3 regions of the Streptomyces sp. NPDC032822 genome follow, and region 3 is predicted to be linked to each of the others. Evidence: riboswitches for the same ligand, from Rfam matches in the RefSeq annotation. Region 3 holds a riboswitch; each other region holds the start of a gene.
What was found. A riboswitch is a leader RNA that binds a small molecule or an ion and turns the genes downstream of it on or off. The one in region 3 is predicted to bind S-adenosylmethionine.
Positions count from the first base shown of each region.

Region 1 (6,650 bases), on a different contig from region 3:
CCCTCGCGGGCGGCCTTGCGGGTGGCCTCCAGGGACGCCTCGGCCTCGCCGAGGCGGGTCTTCAGGCGCCGGGACTCGCTCTCGGCGGCGGACAGCTGGGTGTGCCCCTCCGCGCGGGCGGTGTCCATCTCGCTGTGCAGCTTACGCAGGGCGGCCTCACCGCGCTTGACGTCACTGTGGGCCGCGCGCAGTTTGCGGTGCAGCGACTCCGCTTCCTTCTTGGCCGCGTCCAGCTCGGTGCGCAGCCGCTCGGTCTCGGCCCGGAGGTGCTCACGGGCCCGGTCGAGCTCCTCGCGCAGTCGCTCCAGCTCGGCCCGGCTCTCCTCGTCGGCGCGCTCGGCGTCGGCCCGCTGGGCCTCCTCGCCGGCCGCGGTCACGAGCTTCACCCAGCCGGCGGGACGCAGTACGTAGGCCGCGGCCGCCACGTCGAGCGGGTCCGCGGCCGGAGGCGGTGCGCCGGAGTCGAGGGCGCCGGACAGCTCCGGCTGCGCCTCTCTGAACTTCTCGCCGATCCGCTGCCGGAACAGCGGGTCGGTCTCCAGGGCGGCCGCCATGGCGTTGCCGGCGAACTTGGCCCGCCGGTTCGGCGCGAACCGGGCGAACTGCCGCAGCTGGGCGGGCAGTTCGCCGATGGTCAGACCGCCGAAGCCGTCGGAGACGATCTGTACGACCCGGCGGCGCACACCGTCGGGCAGCGGACGGTCGAGCACCTCGGCGGCGCCGTCGCCCGGCTCCCCGCCATCGGTCTCCACCATCGTCACCCCAATGCCTGTGCGGGGCCCGCTCCCGTCAGGAGCCGGCGCCCGGCCTGTCCACGAGTTCCACCTGATCCACCGCGTTGCACCAGCGACAGCGCACCGACTCGATGCTCTCACTGACCACGTCGCGCTCCTCGACCTTCGGCTCGCCGGCCAGATCGAGGTGGATGTACTCGACCACCTTCGACGAGCGGGTCACGTCGAAGCGGGTGAGGTTGCCGCAGAGGCTGCAGCGCCACCGCGTCGAGGCAGTCGGCAGGGGAACCGTCATCGTGGCTGGTCGCCTTCCTTCTTGTTCTCTCTAGTGTCCTACGCGCCTGTGACACACCGGGCGGACCCGGGGCGTGTGGCTCGTTACCCTACGGCCTGGCGGGGACTCGCCGCTCCGTCGTCCACCGCGGCGAGGCGGTCTGCGCCGTTCGGTCCCCTTACGTCATGCTCTGTGTTCATGATCAGCACAAGGAGCGGGACGGCCGGTCGAACGGTCGGGGCACTGCGGTGGCCGTCGGCGCCGGTGACCTACGGACTGATCGCCGCGTGCTGTCTCCTCTTCCTGGCCGGCCCCGCGTCGGGGCTGAATCCGGCCTACGGCTCCGGCGACGCGCTGCTCGCCGCGCAGCGGGCCTACTTCCACCGCTGGGGCGTGGTCCCCGCAGAACTGTTCGAGGGCTCGGCCCGGGCCGCACTCACCCCCGCCACGGCCCTCTTCGTACACGGCAGCTGGGTCCACCTGCTGGGCAACATGCTCTTCCTCTACGTCTTCGGCGTGCTGACCGAGGAACGGATGGGCCGCGTCCAGTTCACTCTGTTCTACCTGAGCTGCGGCTACCTCGCCCTGCTGGGCTACGCCGCCGCCAACGCCGACTCCGAGCAGTCCCTGGTCGGCGCGTCCGGGGCGATCTCGGCGATCCTCGGCGCGTTCCTGTACCTGTTCCCCGGCGCCCGTGTCACCAGTCTCCTGCCGTTCCTCTTCTTCCTGCCGCTGCGCTTCCCCGCCTGGGTGGTCCTGCCCTTCTGGGCGGCCCTGCAGTGGCTGGCCGCCGGACAGGCCGGGCAGGGCCCCGGCGTGGCCTATCTGGCCCACCTGGTGGGCTTCGGCCTGGGACTGGCCTTCGCGTGGGTCCGTTTCGGACGTACTACTAGAGTGAGGGCCGCCCCAGCTCCGGCCCCCGAGGGAGAGAACCAGCCGTGATCACCGCGATCGTCCTCATCAAGACCAGCGTGGACCGGATCCCCGAGATCGCGGAACGGATCGCCGCGCTGGAGAGCGTCAGCGAGGTCTTCTCCGTCACCGGGACGTACGACCTGATCGCCATGGTCCGGGTGAAGCGGCACGAGGACCTGGCCGAGGTCATCCCGGGCAGCATCAGCAAGATCCCCGGCGTGGAGGGGACGGACACGCACGTGGCGTTCCGGACGTACTCGCAGCACGACCTGGAGGCCGCGTTCGCGATCGGGCTGGACAGCTGACCCGACGGCCGAGGAACCGCCCCAGGATGAGGAGTTCTTCATCCCGGGCTCATCCCGGCCCCCGGGAGGCGGCGGCAGGAGCGGCCCCACGGCCTTCTCCCGCCGAGTCGCCGTGGCCCCCGGCGGTTTCAAGAAGCCGTCCGCCCGGGCCGCCGAGGGCGCGCTGGACCACCGGACGCCCCGTGGGAAGGTTCCCGCCGAGGTGGCCCGGCGGGCCAAGCCGTACGGGCGCCCGGTGCTCGCGCCCGGGTGCCGGGCGTGGACGCGTGCGGCGGGATCCTGCCGGCGCCGATGGCGGCGGCGCTGAACTCCTCACCGACGCCACCGAGCGCGCCCTCGGGGTGATCCTGCTGGGGGCCCGAATGCCCGGGCCCCGGGTGCCTCACGCGGAGGTGTCGGGCACGCAACGGCCTTCTTCGGTGCGGTAGTTCCACCGGGCGCCGTCGCGGACCAGTTCCTTCACGGCGCCCACGAACCGCTCCACGTGCTCGTCGGGGGTGCCCGCGCCGAAGCTCACCCGGATCGCGTTGAGGGACTTCTCGCCGGGCGCGGCCTCGGGGGCACCGCACTCGCCCTGGGTCTGCGGGTCGCTGCCGAGCAGCGTGCGCACCAGCGGGTGGGCGCAGAACAGTCCGTCCCGCACGCCGATGCCGTACTCGGCGGAGAGCGCGGCGGCGAAGTGGGAGCTGTTCCAGCCCTCGACGACGAAGGAGATCACACCGACGCGCGGGGCGTCGTCGCCGAAGAGGGAGAGGATCCGGACCTCCGGGACCTCCGCGAGCCCGGCCCGGACCCGGGAGATCAGGTGCTGCTCCCGGGCGACCAGCGAGTCGAAGCCGGCCTCGGTGAGCGCCTTGCAGGCGGAGGCGATGGCGTAGACGCCGATCACGTTGGGCGAGCCGGCCTCGTGGCGGGCGGCGCTCTCGTGCCACTCCACGTCCACTCCCCCGTCCTCGCGCCGCGTGACCTTGCGGCTGGCGCCGCCGCCCGCGAGGTAGGGGTCGGCCGCGACCAGCCAGTCGGACCGGCCGGCCAGCACGCCGGAGCCGAACGGGGCGTACAGCTTGTGCCCGGAGAAGGCGATCCAGTCGACGTCGAGGTCCCGCACCGACACCGGGTGGTGCGGGGCCAGCTGCGCGGCGTCCAGGACGATCCGGGCGCCGTGCGCGTGGGCGGCGGCGGCCAGCTCCCGCACCGGCCACAGCTCACCGGTGACGTTCGAGGCGCCGGTGACGCAGACCAGGGCCGGGCCGTACCCCTCGCCCAGGGGCACCGTGCGCTCGGCGAGGGCGCGCTCCAGGGTCGCGACGGCCTGGCCCGGGGTGCGCGGGGCGTCGAGGTAGGTGACCCGGGCGTCCTTCCAGGGCAGCAGCGAGGCGTGGTGCTCGGTCTCGAAGACGAAGACCTGGCAGTCGGCCGGCAGCGCGGAGGCGAGGAGGTTCAGCGAGTCGGTGGTGGACCGGGTGAAGACCAGCTGGTCGTCCTCGCGGCAGTCGAGGAACTCGGCGACCGTCTTCCGGGCGTTCTCGAAGAGGTCGGTGGACAGCTGGGAGAGGTAGCCGGCCCCGCGGTGGACGCTGCCGTAGTAGGGGGCGTACGCCGCAACGTCGTCCCAGACCCGCTGGAGCGCCGGGGCGCTGGCCGCGTAGTCGAGCGCGGCGTAGCTGACCTCGCCGCCGGTGACGAGCGGCACAGTGACATCACGGCCCAGAACGGGCAGCGGGGAACAAATGGCCTGGGCGACGGCAGCGGTGGAGACAGACATGGCGAACTCCTGTGAGAAGCAAGAAAAAAAAGGGGGGTGAAAGGGGGAAAGAGGTACGCGGAAGGGGGCTCTTCGCCCTATCGCATTCGCTTGCTCACAGAAGGCTCCTCGACGACCAGGATCCCTGGTACTGCGCTCGTTTCGAGCGGCGAGGGATCCGCGCTTGCCGTACACCTTGTGGTGCACGGCCTGGTCTTCACCCGGGGCACCCCGCCACGGACGGAGGGTTGCCGGACAGTCGGCCGGGGCCTCATGACTGTCACTCATGACCTGCAAAAAACGTACGCGAAGTGATCGTGGTCCCGCAACCCGTGTCCGGATCGCGGGACATCACGACACGGGGCACTACCTGTTGGTGGCCGCCACCCAGCGCTCCAGCGTCCGCTTCGCCGCCCCCGAGTCGATCGACTCGGCCGTCCTGACCATCTTGGCCCGCAGCTGCTCGGCCAGCGGCGCCCCGGTCGGCTCCAGCGCCACCAGCGCCGCCGCCGAGTTCAGCAGTACGGCGTCCCGCACCGGGCCGCTCTCACCGTCCAGCAGGCGCCGGGCGACCTCGGCGTTGTACGAGGCGTCCGCGCCCCGCAGGGCTTCCACCGGTACCAGTTCGAGGCCGACGTGCCGCGGGTCGAAGGCCTCCTCGGTGACCTTGCCGTTCCGCACGACCCACACCCGGGAGGTGGCCGTGGTGGTGAGTTCGTCGAGGCCGTCGTCACCGCGGAAGACCAGCGCGGACGAACCCCGCTCGGCCAGGACGCCGGCGATGAGCCCGGCCATCCGGGTGTCGAAGCAGCCCACCGCGGAGGCGGTGACCTTGGCGGGGTTGGTCAGCGGACCGAGCAGGTTGAACGAGGTCGGAATCCCGAGGTCGCGCCGGACCCCTCCGACGAAGCGCATCGAGGGATGGAACTTGGCGGCGAAGCAGAAGGTGATCCCGGCCTCCTCCACCACCCGCGCCACGCCTTCGGGCGACAGGTCCAGGTTGATGCCGAGCTTCTCCAGTACGTCGGAGGAGCCGCTCGCCGAGGACGAGGCCCGGTTGCCGTGCTTGACGACCTTGGCGCCGGTGCCCGCGATCACGATGGCGGACATCGTCGAGATGTTGACCGTCCTGGCCCGGTCGCCGCCGGTGCCGACGATGTCGACGGCCGGGCCCGGGATGTCCAGGGGCTGCGCGTGCGCGTACATCGCCTCGACGAGACCGGTGACCTCCTCGACCGTCTCGCCCTTGGCCCGCAGCGCCACCATGAAGCCCGCGATCTGGGCGTCCGAGGCCTCGCCGCTCATGAAGCGGTCCATCGCCCAGGCTGTGTCACCGGCGCTCAGGTCCCGGCCGGCGAGCAGCGCGCTCAGTACCTCGGGCCAGGAACGGTCCGCCGCGGTGTCGCCTCCTGCGGGGGTCACAGCGCTCATCAGCCGCTCCTGGATCAGTCCCGTACAGCGGGACGCGAGTCTCAACGAGGTCCACCCTATCCAGCCGGCGGACACGGCGAAGGGCCCCGTCCGGTGTTCGGACGGGGCCCTTCGCTCCCTACTACCGCCTACTACCGCGCGTGGCGAGCGCAGCGATCAGTGGTGGCCGTGGCCGCTCGTGATCTCCTTGTACTCCTCGACCGTCGGCTTGGCGATCTGGCTCTCCTCGCCGTAGTACGACTCGCTGAGCTTGGCGCGCAGCTTCGCGGAGCCCTTCACCTTGCGCTCGACACCGTTCTCGTCGACCGTCGGGCCGATCTCGGCGGGCTGGTACTGCTCGTGCGCGGTGAGGGTGTGCAGCGCGTCCTGGCTGAGCGGCTCGTGCACCTCGATGAACTCACCGTGCGGCAGGCGCTTGATGATGCCGGACTCGCGGCCGTGCAGCACCGTGTCCTTGTCGCGGCGCTGGAGGCCGAGGCAGATCCGCTTGGTGACGACGAACGCGATGACCGGGGCGACGAAGAACGCGATCCGGACGAACCAGGTGATGGCGTTGATCGACAGGTGGAAGTGGGTGGCCCAGAGGTCGTTTCCACCACCGATCAGCAGCACCATGTACCAGGTGATCCACGCGACACCGAAGGCCGTACGCGTCGGCACGTTGCGCGGGCGGTCCAGGATGTGGTGCTCGCGCTTGTCGCCGGTGACCCAGGACTCGATGAACGGGTAGACCGCGATCGCGACCAGGACCAGCGGGAAGATCACCAGCGGGATGAACACGCCCAGGACGAGCGTGTGACCCCAGAAGTTGATCTCCCAGCCCGGCATGACACGGATCAGGCCCTCGGAGAAGCCCATGTACCAGTCGGGCTGGGCGCCGGTGGACACCTGGTCCGGCCGGTAGGGGCCCATGGACCAGATCGGGTTGATCGAGGCGATCGCCGAGATGGCCGCGATGACACCGAAGACCAGGAAGAAGAAGCCTCCGGCCTTGGCCATGTAGACCGGCAGCAGCGGCATGCCGACGACGTTGTTGTTCGTCTTTCCGGGGCCCGCGAACTGCGTGTGCTTGTGGTAGAAGACCAGGATCAGGTGGCCGACGACCAGGCCGAGCATGATGCCCGGCAGCAGCAGTACGTGGATCGAGTAGAAGCGGGCCACGAAGTCGCCGCCCGGGAACTCGCCGCCGAAGAGGAAGAACGACAGGTACGTGCCGACGACCGGCACGGACAGGACCGCGCCCTCCA
Region 1 is NZ_JBVIOL010000008.1:473,132-479,781, forward strand. It holds gene ACZ5VD_RS25035 (NYN domain-containing protein) at 1-755, opposite strand, end outside; gene ACZ5VD_RS25040 (hypothetical protein) at 790-1,029, opposite strand; gene ACZ5VD_RS25045 (rhomboid family intramembrane serine protease) at 1,207-1,950, shown strand; gene ACZ5VD_RS25050 (Lrp/AsnC family transcriptional regulator) at 1,947-2,228, shown strand; partial or broken gene ACZ5VD_RS25055 (glycerate kinase) at 2,380-2,656, shown strand; gene ACZ5VD_RS25060 (aminotransferase class V-fold PLP-dependent enzyme) at 2,611-3,993, opposite strand; SAM riboswitch class IV at 4,148-4,264, opposite strand; gene trpD (anthranilate phosphoribosyltransferase) at 4,339-5,403, opposite strand; gene qcrB (cytochrome bc1 complex cytochrome b subunit) at 5,560-6,650, opposite strand, start outside.
Region 1: it holds a riboswitch for S-adenosylmethionine, as region 3 does, so the genes downstream of both, ACZ5VD_RS25060 (aminotransferase class V-fold PLP-dependent enzyme) here and ACZ5VD_RS07205 (amino acid ABC transporter permease) in region 3, are expected to answer to the same signal.

Region 2 (6,650 bases), on a different contig from region 3:
GCTTCAGCCGGCCGCGAGCCGGACCATATCCGCCTGCGGCCCCTTCTGGCCCTGCGAGATCTCGAAATCAACTCGCTGACCCTCTTCCAGGGTGCGGTAGCCGTCCATCTGAATCGCGCTGTAGTGGACGAAAACATCCGCACCACCGTCGACCGCGATGAAGCCGTACCCCTTCTCCGCGTTGAACCACTTGACGGTGCCCTGAGCCATGCCTAACTCCCCTATTACTGGCCCTTGCACAGATCCGCACTTCGCGGATCCGGGTCAGACCTCACCCCCCACATGGTTGGGGGCGTGCGCCGGAACGCGTCGACCGCGGCCGAATGTATCTGCCCAACTGCCGTCTGCAACAGGTCAATCGGACGAGAATTCTGGACGCGCAGGGTCCGGAATGTAGCGAGAATTCGCCAGAATTGGGGGCAAGTCGGGCCCCACAAAAACCACAAAAGCCGCGAAAGAAGCGCACACTTTGGCCACTTCTTATCGGGCGCACGGTGGAAACAAGGGCATCCGACCCGGAGATCGGCATCGCGTTCCCCAACTGTACCGCGCTCAACCACATTGAATTGCCCCCTCCGCTTCTCTCACGGAGGGGGCAATTCGATGAACGCTCGGTAACCGCCGTTACCGAAGGTAATGATCAGCCGCCGGCAACGGCCGGAATGATGGACACACCGGCCCCCTCGGGGGTCGCGGTCTCCAGTCCCTGCTCGAAGCGCACATCGTCGTCGTTCACATACACGTTGACGAACCGACGCAGCTTGCCCTGATCGTCGAGAACCCGGGCGGCGATCCCGGTGTGGTTCTTCTCCAGATCGGCGATGACGTCGGCGAGGGTCGCGCCCTCGGCGGTCACTTCGGCCTGGCCGCCCGTGTAGGTGCGGAGAATGGTGGGGATGCGGACGTTGACGCTCACGATGGAACCTCCGGTCGGGTAAGGCGTTTCAGGGGCGCGCGGGGCTGTGCGGGATGTGCGGGCGCCGCCGCGTGGGCGCGACCGGCCCCCACCGGCCCGCGGACGAGAACGGCTACGCGAGGCCGGCCTCGTGGAACGAGTCGAGGTTGGGGCGGATGGTCGCGGAAAGACCCGTACCCGCCACCGCGTCCAGCGTCTTCAGCCCGTCGCCGGTGTTCAGCACCACGGTGGTCTTCGTCGGGTCGAGCAGCCCGCTCTCGATCAGCTTCTTCGTGACACCGACCGTCACGCCACCCGCGGTCTCCGCGAAGATGCCCTCGGTCCGGGCGAGGAGCCTGATCGCGTCCACGACCTGCTCGTCGTTCACGTCCTCCACCGCACCGCCGGTCCGACGGGCGATGTCCAGGACATAGGGCCCGTCCGCCGGGTTGCCGATCGCCAGCGACTTGGCGATCGTGTTCGGCTTCTGCGGCCGGACCACGTCATGTCCCGCCTTGTACGCGACGGACACCGGCGAGCACCCCTCGGCCTGCGCGCCGAAGATCTTGTAGGGCTTGTCCTCGACGAGCCCGAGCTTGATCAGCTCCTGCAGCCCCTTGTCGATCTTCGTGAGCTGTGAACCCGAGGCGATCGGAACGACCAGCTGGTCCGGCAGCCGCCACCCCAGCTGCTCGCAGATCTCGTACGCCAGCGTCTTGGAGCCCTCGGCGTAGTACGGCCGCAGGTTGACGTTGACGAAGCCCCAGCCCTCGCCGGCCGGGTCGCCGATCAGCTCGGAGCAGAAACGGTTCACGTCGTCGTAGTTGCCCTCGATGCCGACGAGCTCGCCGCCGTAGACGGCCGCCATGACGACCTTGCCCTGCTCCAGGTCGTGCGGGATGAACACGCAGGAACGGAAGCCGGCCCGGGCGGCGGCGGCGCCGACGGCACCGGCCAGGTTCCCGGTCGAGGAGCAGGACAGGGTGGTGAAGCCGAAGACCCGGGCGGCCTCGATGGCCTGGGCGACGACCCGGTCCTTGAAGGAGTGCGTCGGGTTGCCGGAGTCGTCCTTCACGAAGAGCTTGCCGGCGTCGACGCCCAGCTCGCGCGCGAGGTTGTCGGCCTGGACGAGCTTGGTCCAGCCGGGGTTGATGTTCGGCTTGTCGGCCACGTCCGCGGGGACGGGCAGCAGCGGGGCGTAACGCCAGATGTTCGCGGGGCCCGCTTCGATCTGCTTGCGGAGTTCCTCGGTGTCGTAGCCCGAGAAGTCGTAGGCGATCTCCAGCGGGCCGAAACACTCCTGGCAGGCGAAGACCGGGCCGAGGGGCACGCGGTGGCCGCACTCGCGGCAGGAGAGGGCGGCGGCGGGACCGAGGTCCACGGTGGATCCGGTGATGCTTGCAGCGGTCTGCACAGCCATGAGAGGCGAGGCCCTTCCTCATCTTCCTCACGACGCATCTCGCCGTGAGACGGATTTGGCACCTTCCCGAGTCGGGAGCCTCGCGCGTACGAGTACCGACTGGAGGGTTGCCGGGGCTTCATCGGGCCGTATCCCTCTGCCCCTCTGGATGAGCGGTATGAAGTTGTGAGCGGCGGGCCACCCAGGACATGCGATGGTCATCCGCGTTGTTCAAGACTGTAACCGAAGGCCAGGACAGTTGAGAGAGTCGTCCGAACCGCGAGATGACTGTATCCATAGCCGCTTCCGCGGCGGGCACGCAGAGGAGCCGCGCACTGTGCTGAACGAAGTCGAGCGTTGGCTGAGCACCCGCTCCTGGTCCAAGACCGACCGCCCGCTCCACCGGATCATGGCCGCGAAACGGGCCACGGGCCAGTCGGTGAGCGTGGTACTGCCCGCGCTCAACGAGGAGGAGACGGTCGGTGACATCGTCTCCGTGATCCGTCACGACCTCATGCGACAGGTCCCGCTCGTCGACGAGATCGTCGTCGTCGACTCGGGATCCACCGACCGCACGTCCGAGGTGGCCGCCGCGGCCGGGGCCACGGTCGTCCACCGCGACGACATCCTCCCCCGCGTCCCGACCGTCCCCGGCAAGGGCGAAGTCCTGTGGCGCTCCCTCCTCGCCACCAGCGGGGACATCGTCTGCTTCATCGACGCCGACCTCAAGGAGTTCTCCTCGGACTTCGTCTCCGGGATCGTGGGTCCTCTGCTCACCGACCCCGGGGTCGACCTGGTCAAGGGGATGTACGACCGTCCCCTCGGCGGCGCCGCCGGTCAGGGCGGCCGGGTCACCGAGCTGATGGCCCGCCCACTGCTGAACATGCACTGGCCGCAGCTGGCCGGTTTCGTGCAGCCGCTCGGCGGCGAGTACGCGGCCCGCCGCTCGCTCCTGGAACAGCTCCCCTTCCCGGTGGGCTACGGCGTGGAGCTGGGCATGCTGATCGACGCCCTCCACCTGGTGGGGCTCGACGCGCTCGCCCAGGTCGACGTCGGGGTGCGCAAGCACCGCCACCAGGACGGCCAGGCGCTCGGCCGGATGTCCGCCGCGATCTACCGCACGGCCCAGCTGCGGCTGGCCCGCGGGCACCTCATCCGCCCCTCCCTCACCCAGTTCGAACGGGGCCGGGACGGCTTCGAGCCGCGCACCTACTCCGTGGACACGGAGGAACGGCCGCCGATGGTGGAGATCACGGAGTACGCGCGGCGAAAGGCCGCGTAAGGCCGGCGCCCCCGGCCGGTTACCGGCGACGCACCGGTACGCGTACCGAGGATGCACTGGCCGCGTACCGGTGACGCCCCGGCCGCGTACCAGTGACGCGCTGCCGGCCGCGTACCGGGAATGCACCGGCCGTATCCGGTCGTGTACCGGCCGTGCCGGCTCTGTCCGGCCGCACGGCTGCCGCAGACCGCATCCGGCCGGTACACGGGTGCTCACGGAGCGCGTCCGTACGTTTGAGCGTTTCCGGGCCGGGCTAGGTTGTGGCGTATGGCTCCCATGGCTCGTACGGCTCGTATGGCTTCACCGCAGGCGGCAGGCAGTGCCGAGGTACTGGTCGCGTCCAACCGCGGCCCGGTCTCGTACACCGTCCGCGAGGACGGCTCGCTCCACGCCAAGCGGGGTGGCGGCGGGCTGGTCTCGGGCCTGTCCGCCATCGGGCCGGACGCGGGCGCCCTGTGGGTGTGCTCGGCGCTGTCCGACGGCGACCGGGAGGCGGTCCGGCGCGGGATCGGCGAGGACGGCGTCCGGATGCTCGACATCCCGGCCGACGTGCACGCCGAGGCGTACAACGGCATCGCCAACTCCGTGCTGTGGTTCGTCCACCACATGCTGTACCAGACCCCGCTGGAGCCGGTCTTCGACGCGGAGTTCCGGCGCCAGTGGGCGTCGTACGAGACGTACAACCGCGCGTTCGCCGAGGCGCTGGCCGAGGAGGCCGCCGAGGGCGCGGCGGTCGTGGTGCAGGACTACCACCTCACGCTGGTCCCCGGCCTGCTCCGCGAGCTGCGGCCCGACCTGAGGATCGGCCACTTCTCGCACACGCCGTGGGCGCCGCCGGAGTACTTCCGGATGCTGCCGGACGACATCGCCGGGCAGGTGCTGCGCGGCATGCTCGGCGCCGACCGGCTCGGCTTCCTCACCCACCGCTGGGCGGACGCGTTCACCGCCTGCGCCACGGAGTTCGCCGACGGCCTCGGGGACACCCTGATCGGGGTGCACGGACTGGGCGCGGACGCCGACTTCCTGCGCGAGCGGGCCCACGAGCCCGACGTCGAGGAGCGGATGACGGCCCTGCGGGCCGAGATCGGCGAGGGCCGCCGGACCATCGTGCGCGTCGACCGCACCGAGCTGTCGAAGAACATCGTCCGGGGCCTGCTGGCGTACCGGCACCTGCTCGACGACCACCCCGAGTGGCGCGAGCGGGTGGTGCACGTGGCGTTCGCCTACCCCTCCCGCCAGGACCTCGCCGTCTACCGCGACTACACGGCCGAGGTCCAGCGGCTGGCCGACGAGATCAACTCCGCTTACGGCACACCGGGGTGGACCCCGGTCGTCCTGCACGTCAAGGACGACTTCGCCCGCTCCCTGGCCGCGTACCGCCTCGCCGACGTGGCGCTGGTCAACCCCATCCGGGACGGCATGAACCTCGTCGCGAAGGAGATCCCGGTGGTCTCCGACGAGGGGTGCGTGCTGGTGCTGTCGCGGGAGGCGGGCGCCTTCGAGGAACTGGGCGAGGACGCCGTCGCCGTGAACCCGTACGACGTCGTCGGCACGGCGAACGCCCTGCACGAGGCCCTGACCGTGCCGGCCGGCGAGCGCGCCGAGCGCACCAAGCGACTGATCGCGGCGGCGACCGCCCTGCCCCCGGCCCAGTGGTTCCTGGAGCAGCTGACCGCGCTGAAGGAGGAGTGACCGCGGCCGGCGGCCTTCGTCAGCCGAGCCGTGCCGCCAGGGCCCCCAGCAGGCCTACGACCCCCTCCGGGCCGTCCACCACCAGGTCCGCGCGCTCCCGCAGCTCGGTGACCTCGTCGCTGCCGCTGCAGACCAGCAGCCCCGGTGTGCCGTCGGAGCGGAGCTTGTCGACGGCGGCGAAGGCGGGGAGGTCGCCGAGGTCGTCACCGGCGTAGAGGACGGACGTGGCGCCGACCTCGCGGACGTACTCAAGGAGGGCGACGCCCTTGTCCATGCCGGGCGGGCGCAACTCCAGGACCAGACGGCCGGGTTCGACGATCAGGCCGTGCCGGGTGGCCAGGTCGGTGAGGGGTGCGCGCAGCGCCTCGAACGCGGCCTGCGGATCGGCGGCCCGCCGCGTGTGTACGGCGACCGCCCGCCCCTTCTCCTCGACCCACGTCCCCTGCCACACACCCGCCCCGTCGAGCACCCCCGGCAACTCGGCCCGGACGGCGGCGACACCGGGGTGCGGGGCGGGGGCGTCGACGGTGCCCGTACGGGCGTCCCAGCGCTCGGCGCCGTAGTGCCCGAGGACGACGAGGTGTTCGAGCCCCGCGACCCCGGCGAAGCCGCCGTTGCGCACGGCCACCCCGGCCGGGCGCCCGGTGACCACGGCGACGGCGGCCAGCTTCGGAGTGAGCGCCGCCAGCACGTCCACCGCGTCCGGATGCGCTCTGGCCTGCTCCGGATCCGCCACGATCGGCGCGAGCGTCCCGTCGAAGTCGAGCGCGACGACCGCCCGGCGCGGCTGGGCGAGCAGGGCGTCGAGTCCCTCACGCCCTGCCGGGGTCGAGGGCGTCGGCAGAAAGTCGGTGACCATGCCCCCGAGCCTATGCCCCTGTGGGCTCCGCCCCCAGCCCCGGCCTGTGCCCACCCACCGCCCGACTCGCCTGGCTGAAGGGTGGGCCAAGCCCCCACGGGTTACGCCCGCCTTGTGAGGGACCGAGCCGGGTAGTGGGTGGGCACAGCGGGGGGCCAGAAGGCGGAGCCCCTGGGACGCAAGCCAAGAGGGCTGCGCCCCTACCGCTCGGACCGCCGTGCGTCCCGCACTCTTCGTAGCCGGTTCACCGTCACCGGGTCGAAGGCCAGCGCCCGGGTGTCGTCGAGCAACGCGTTCAGGAGCTGGAAATAGCGCACCGGCGCCAACCCCAGTTCCTCCCGGATCGCCCGCTCCTTCAGTCCTGGCCCGCTGAACCCCCGCCGTTCCAACGCGAGGATCTCCCGTTCCCGGCGGTCCAGCCCCTGCTCCTCGTCCATGCCCGCACGCTAGCCGCCGCCACCGACAGCGACCAGCGCGCGGCTGCCCGGGCTACTCGGTGGTCTGTGCCGCCGCGGCCGTCGAC
Region 2 is NZ_JBVIOL010000006.1:488,734-495,383, forward strand. It holds gene ACZ5VD_RS20285 (cold-shock protein) at 4-210, opposite strand; gene ACZ5VD_RS20290 (ubiquitin-like small modifier protein 1) at 641-916, opposite strand; gene thrC (threonine synthase) at 1,029-2,315, opposite strand; SAM riboswitch class I at 2,331-2,470, opposite strand; gene ACZ5VD_RS20300 (glucosyl-3-phosphoglycerate synthase) at 2,632-3,576, shown strand; gene ACZ5VD_RS20305 (alpha,alpha-trehalose-phosphate synthase (UDP-forming)) at 3,844-5,268, shown strand; gene otsB (trehalose-phosphatase) at 5,288-6,127, opposite strand; gene ACZ5VD_RS20315 (DUF3263 domain-containing protein) at 6,328-6,564, opposite strand; gene ACZ5VD_RS20320 (extracellular solute-binding protein) at 6,617-6,650, opposite strand, start outside.
Region 2: it holds a riboswitch for S-adenosylmethionine, as region 3 does, so the genes downstream of both, thrC (threonine synthase) here and ACZ5VD_RS07205 (amino acid ABC transporter permease) in region 3, are expected to answer to the same signal.

Region 3 (6,650 bases):
GCTGGCGCCGCCCACCGTCCTCGACCCGGACTCGCCCGAACCGCTGCTGCCGGGCGCCGCCGAGGTCCGCTTCGAACGGGTCGACTTCGCCCACGCCGGTGCGGAACCGCTCTTCGAGGGCCTCGACCTGGCCGTGCCCGGCGGCGCGAAGATCGGCCTCGTCGGCCGGTCCGGCGGGGGCAAGACCACGCTCAGCCGACTGCTGCTGCGGATGACCGACATCGACGGGGGCCGGATCCTGATCGGGGGGCAGGACATCAGCAGGATGCGCCAGGCCGACCTGCGCGGCCTGATCGCCTACGTGCCGCAGGACCCGGCGATGTTCCACCGCACCCTGCGCGACAACATCGCGTTCGCCCGGCCGGACGCCACCCCCGCGGAGATCCGCCGCGCTGCCGAGGCGGCGCACGTCACGGAGTTCGCCGACGCCCTGCCCGACGGCTTCGACACCATGGTGGGCGAGCGCGGCATCAAACTCTCCGGCGGGCAGCGCCAACGGGTCGCCCTCGCCCGCGCGATCCTGCGCGACGCACCGATCCTGCTGCTCGACGAGGCCACCAGCGCCCTCGACTCCGAGAGCGAGCTCCTCGTCCAGGAGGCGCTGTGGCGGCTCATGGAGGGGCGGACGGCACTGGTGGTGGCGCACCGGCTGAGCACGGTCGCCGGCATGGACCGGCTCGTCGTCCTGGACCGCGGACGGATCGTCGAGCAGGGCACACACCAGGAACTGCTCGCCTCGGAAGGCGCCTACGCGAAGCTCTGGCAGCACCAGTCGGGCGGGTTCCTCGACGACGGCCCGGTGGAGGACGACACAGCGGGGGAGCGGCCGGTGGAGGACCGGGCCGACCTGCGCTGACCACGGGCCTCCTCGGGCCCGGGCCGCCGGAGTGGCGACGGCCGGGAGAGCGGAGGGTGAGGGGCGGACGTGGTCGCGCGCACACGTTCCGTGCCCACAGCATGGACACCCTCTTGACGCCGCCCGGAGCGCGTCCGACACTCCATAAGGGAATCCTAGTGAACAGGTAGGGAAACATGGGGCGCCTTGGGCCGGTCACCAGCCGCGTGAGCCGTACGTCCGAGCCGTCCACCCCTCTCGCCTCCCCTCTTCTCACCTCCCGCCGGCACATCGATCTGCTGCGCGTCTGCAGCGCGATCGGCCCACTGGGCTGAACCCGGCCGCGCCCCGCCCGGTTGTCGGCTCCGCTCGGGCCGGGGCCCCTCCCGACGTCGCTTCCGCCGCGCGTACGTCCACGCACTCACCCCGGGGAGAACCATGTCCGTCACGCCGCTCGCCCCTGTCCCCTCCACCCAGGCCCCGGCGTTCCGGGGAAGGATCGGCCGCGACGCGCGCAGTGGGCACTACGCCGTGCCCCGCCGCTACCGCCTCCACCTGTCGCCCACCTGTCCCGACGGTCTTCGGATCGCGGTGGCCCACCGTCTGCTCGGGCTCGACGACATCTGCCCCGTCACGTTCCTGGACGTCGTTCCGGACTGTCCCGACGGAGGGCACTCCGCGCTGCGTCCGCTCTACGAGGCGAGCGTGCACCGGTACCGCGGCGCCGCCCTCGGCCCGGTGCTCAGCGACGACTGGTCGGGGCGGATCGTGAGCACCCACGCCCCCGACATCACCCGCGACCTGGCCCGGCACTTCGGCGGCGGCCGTGCGGCGCTGTATCCGTGCGGGGCCGAGTCGGAGATCGAGGCCGTCGAGCGGCTGTGCGCACAAGGCATCGAGCAGGCCGCCCAGCGGGCGGGCGCCGCGGGCACCGAGCCGGCCGAGCGCGAGGCGGCGCTCGGCAAGCTGCTGGAGACCCTGGGCGCTCTGGAGCGCTGGCTCGTCGGGCAGGAGTATCTGATCCGGGATCAGATCACCGCCGGTGACGTCGAGTTGTGGGTCACCCTGGTGCAGCTCGACACCGTGCACCGGCACCACCTGGACGCCGCCGCGGTGCACCGCATCGCCGACCACCCCGTCGTCTGGGCCTACGCCCGCCGCCTGGCCGCCCACCCGGCCTTCGGCGCGCACCTCGACCTCGACGGCATCGCCCGCCGCCACCACGCCCACTGCCGGGGCCTGGAGGCCGCCGGGGCCGCCGTGCAGATTCTCGACTGGGCCGCGCACGCCGCCCAGGGCGCGTAGCCGGTTCCCACTGGGTGGACCGGCGTTGACAGGCGCCCCGGCGTTTGTCTTGAATGACGGCCAGAACGGTCATGAGTGTCAGCGACAGGCCCTGGCTTGCTGACCGGCAACCCTCGCACGCGGTGGGGTGCCCCAGGTGACGACCGGACCGGATGACAATTTCGGTAAGCGCGAGGGCCCTTCGGGCCGGAAGAGCAGGGTGACGGACATGTACGCAGCTCCCAGGACGGCCATCCGCCGCCCTCAGGGCTGCGTACCGCCGTGCGCGAGCCCGCTCGTCGCCGACCGGGCCGTCGACCTGCTCCGCGTGAGCAGCGCACTGTGTACCGCACCGGGCCGTGCCCGCTGTCGGGGCTGACGTCTCTCCCCAGCCCCCGCGTTCCTGACGAACACCGCCCGCGCGGTGTGCCGTTCTCCGCCCAGCTCCCGGTTCCCGTGCGTTGCCCGCAGCCGCCCCGTCCCGCCGTCCGGCGGCCGTCGTGGCGGCGGCGTGTCCGCCGTGTCCGGGGGATCCGACCCTGCCGGAGCCCACCATGAGTGAACCCCCAGGCACCGCCGTGTCCCTCGCCGAGGCGCCCCCGCCCGTCGACGCACCGTCAAAACAGCTCGCCGCCCAGCGAGTTCTGCCCCTGCGGCGCCCCGGCCGCTGGATCGCCACCGCCGCCGTGCTGGTCCTGGCGGCCCAGTTCGTCCACGGACTGGTGACCAACCCCTTCTACCAGTGGGACCGCTTCGGCTACTGGTTCCTGCGCCCCACCATCCTCGACGGACTGCTCATCACCCTCGAAGTCACTGCCTACAGCGCGGTGTTGGGCCTCCTCGGCGGCATCTTGCTGGCCCTCGCCCGGCTCTCCCGCAGCCCGGTGCTGCGCGCGGTCAGCTGGACCTACGTCTGGGCACTGCGCTCCATCCCGCTGATCGTCGTCCTACTGTTCCTCTACAACTTCAGCGCCCTCTACAAGACGCTCAGCGTGGGCGTCCCCTTCGGGCCGGCCTTCTTCACCTTCGACGAGTCCCGGCTCGCCACCGACATGGCCGTCGCCGTCATCGGTCTCAGCCTCAACGAGGCGGCCTACGCGGCCGAAGTCGTCCGCGGCGGCATCCTCTCCGTCGACCAGGGCCAGCACGAGGCGGCCTCCGCACTCGGCCTGCCGAAGAACTACCAGTTCCGGAAGATCGTCTTCCCGCAGGCGCTGCGCTCCATCACCCCGAACTACGTCAACCAGCTCATCGGCCTCGTCAAGAGCACCTCGCTGGTCTTCTACGTGTCCCTGCTCGACCTGTTCGGCACCGCGCAGGCCATGGGGTCGACGTACCCGGGCGACATCGTGCCGCTGCTCCTGGTCGTCACCGTCTGGTACCTGATCCTCACCAGCGTCGTGTCCGTCATCCAGTTCTACGTCGAGCGGCACTACGCCCGGGGCGCCACCCGCAACCTGCCGCCGACCCCGTTGCAGAAACTGCGGACCGGTCTCACCGATCTGCGCGCCCGCATCCGCAGGGAGACCGCCGTATGACCGCCGAAACGATCACGACCGAGATCGGGGCCACGACCGAGGCCGCCGCCGTCGAGGTGCACGACGTGCACAAGTGGTACGGCACCCACCGCGTCCTGGACGGCGTCGACCTGACGGTGCGGCCCGGCGAGGTCACGGTGATCCTCGGCCCGTCAGGCTCCGGCAAGTCCACCCTGCTGCGGGTCGTCAACCACCTGGAGAAGCCGGAGATCGGCTACGTCAGCGTCAACGGCGAGCTGATCGGCGTACGCCGGCAGGGCGACCGGCTGAAGGAGCTGAGCGAGCGGGCCATCCTGACCCAGCGCAGCCGTATCGGCTTCGTCTTCCAGAACTTCAACCTCTTCCCGCACCTCACCGTGCTCGACAACGTGGCCGCCGCCCCGGTGGCGACCGGCAGACTCGTCAAGCCCGAGGCGCGGGAACTGGCCCGCGAACTCCTCGACCGGGTCGGCCTGGCCGACAGGACCCACGCCTACCCACGGCAGTTGTCGGGCGGCCAGCAGCAACGCGTGGCCATCGCCCGCGCTTTGGCGCTGCGCCCCGGAGTCATCCTCTTCGACGAACCGACCTCCGCCCTCGACCCCGAACTCGTCGGCGAGGTCCTCGCCGTCATCAAGAACCTGGCGACGAGCGGCACCACCCTCGTGATCGTCACCCACGAGGTGGGGTTCGCCCGCGAGATCGCCGACCAGGTCGTCTTCATCGACGAGGGCCGCATCGTCGAACAGGGCCCGCCCTCCGAGGTCCTCGACCGGCCCCGGCACGAGCGCACCAGGGACTTCCTGAGCAAGGTGCTCTGACCTTCCCGTGCCCCCGACCCCCGGCTCCCCGACCCCGCTTCCCGACCCACTCCGTCCGCGCCGTACCCCGACCCCGAGGACAGCCATGCCCAGCCTCAGCCTTCGCAGCAGCCTTCTCCGAGGTCTCACCGCGAGCACCGCCGTCGTCGCCCTCGCCGCCGGGCTCGCCGCCTGCGGGGGAGACAGCGACGCGGCCACCACCACCGACCGTGCCGCGGCCGGGACGGTGATCGTGGGCCAACTGTCCAACGGTGCCGCGAAGGAGACCACCCTCAAGGTCTCCGAGGTGAAGTCCATCAGCGCCCTCCTGCCCGCCGCCGTCCGCAAGAGAGGCACCCTGAACATCGGCGTCGGCGCCCTCCCCGCCGGCTTCGCGCCGCTGGCCTACGTGGGCAGCGACCAGAAGACCCTCACCGGCGCCGAACCCGACCTCGGACGCCTGGTCGCCGCGGTCCTCGGTCTCAGGCCCGAGGTCAAGAACTCGACCTGGGACAACCTCTTCGTCGGCATCGACAGCGGCAAGACCGACGTCGGCTTCTCGAACATCACCGACACCGAGGAACGCAAGCAGAAGTACGAGTTCGCGTCCTACCGGCAGGACAACCTCGGCTTCGAGGTGCCGAAGGACAGCAAGTGGAACTTCGACGGCGACTACGAGAACCTCGCCGGCAAGACCGTCTCCGTCGGCAACGGCACCAACCAGGAGAAGATCCTCCTGGAGTGGAAGAAGAAGCTGGAGAGCGAGGGCAAGAAGCTCACCGTCAAGTACTTCCAGGACCGCAACGGCACCTACCTGGCCCTGAACAGCGGCAAGATCGACACCTTCTTCGGCCCCAACCCCGGCATCGCCTACAACGTCGCCAAGACCGCGGGCACGCCCAACGCCACCCGCAGCGCGGGCACGTTCTCCGGCGCCGGAGAGACCCTCCAGGGCCTGATCGCCGCGACCGCCAAGAAGGACAGCGGCCTCGCCGAGCCGGTCGCCGCCGCGATCAACCACCTCATCGAGAGCGGCCAGTACGCCAAGTGGCTGAGGGCCTGGAACCTCGCCAACGAGGCCGTCGCCAAGTCCGAGATCAACCCGCCCGGCCTGCCCCTCGACAACTCCTGACCCACCGTCATCACACCTTCCCCACCTGCCGGTTGGGGGAAGAGGAAAGAAGGGGAGCCGCCTCCGTGGCCCATCAGACCGAGCTCCGCGGCGGCGGAGCGGCACCCACGGTCGCGCCCGTACGCGCCAGGACCGGGGTTCCGCCCGCAGGCGACACGGCCACGGTCCCCTCCCCATCCGACAGGTCCGCACTCCCGTCCGCCTCCGACACCGCCGTTCTGGACAACGCCGTCTGGGCCGCCCTCGACGGCCCGCACGCCCACCTCGCCGAGCGGGTCGGCCGAGCCGCCCGCTACCCGGCCGACGTCTACGCCTTCGCCGCCCTGGCCGATCCGCTGGACCCGGCCGCCTGGGCCGACCTGCACACGCTCGTCGGCCCGGGGACCGTCGTACGGATCAAGCCGGTCGTCAAGGTCCCCGACGGCTGGGAGGCGGTCGGCGGCGGGGTGGGTGTCCAACTCGTCGACACCGGGCTGCGGGCCGAACCCGCACCCGAGGCCGTCCGGCTCGGGCCCGACGACGTCCCCGAGATCCTGGACCTGGTCGCCCGCACCCGGCCGGGGCCCTTCCTGAAGCGGACCGTCGAACTCGGCACCTACCTGGGCATCCGGGAACGGGGGCGGCTGATCGCCCTGGCCGGCGAGCGGATCCGGCCGCCCGGCTGGACCGAGATCAGCGCGGTGTGCACCGACCCGGAGCACCGCGGCCGGGGCCTGGCCACCCGGCTGGTGCGCGCGGTCGCCGCGGGAGTCCGCGCCCGCGGCGACACCCCGTTCCTGCACGCCGCCGCGGACAACACCGCCGCGATCCGGCTGTACGAGTCGATCGGCTTCACCGCGCGACGGCGCTCCACGATCCAGCTGGTGCGTACGCCATGAAGGGGAACATCCCGCGAGACCAGGGCGTTGTGGCTCACGACGAGATCCGTGCGGCGCCGCCCGTCGCGCCCGGAGACCAGGAGGTGACGGACGCGTGATCCGCCCACTCCACGCCGTCCACCTCCACACCCGGCCCCACATCGATCTCCAGCGCGTGGCCGGCGCGCTCTGTTGCTCCTGACCCCGTTGTCCAGCCGCTGGGCC
Region 3 is NZ_JBVIOL010000002.1:333,400-340,049, reverse strand. It holds gene ACZ5VD_RS07220 (ABC transporter ATP-binding protein) at 1-856, shown strand, start outside; gene ACZ5VD_RS07215 (putative leader peptide) at 1,033-1,170, shown strand; gene ACZ5VD_RS07210 (glutathione S-transferase C-terminal domain-containing protein) at 1,274-2,140, shown strand; SAM riboswitch class IV at 2,208-2,317, shown strand; gene ACZ5VD_RS07205 (amino acid ABC transporter permease) at 2,674-3,657, shown strand; gene ACZ5VD_RS07200 (amino acid ABC transporter ATP-binding protein) at 3,654-4,457, shown strand; gene ACZ5VD_RS07195 (ABC transporter substrate-binding protein) at 4,543-5,568, shown strand; gene ACZ5VD_RS07190 (GNAT family N-acetyltransferase) at 5,634-6,446, shown strand; gene ACZ5VD_RS07185 (putative leader peptide) at 6,541-6,627, shown strand.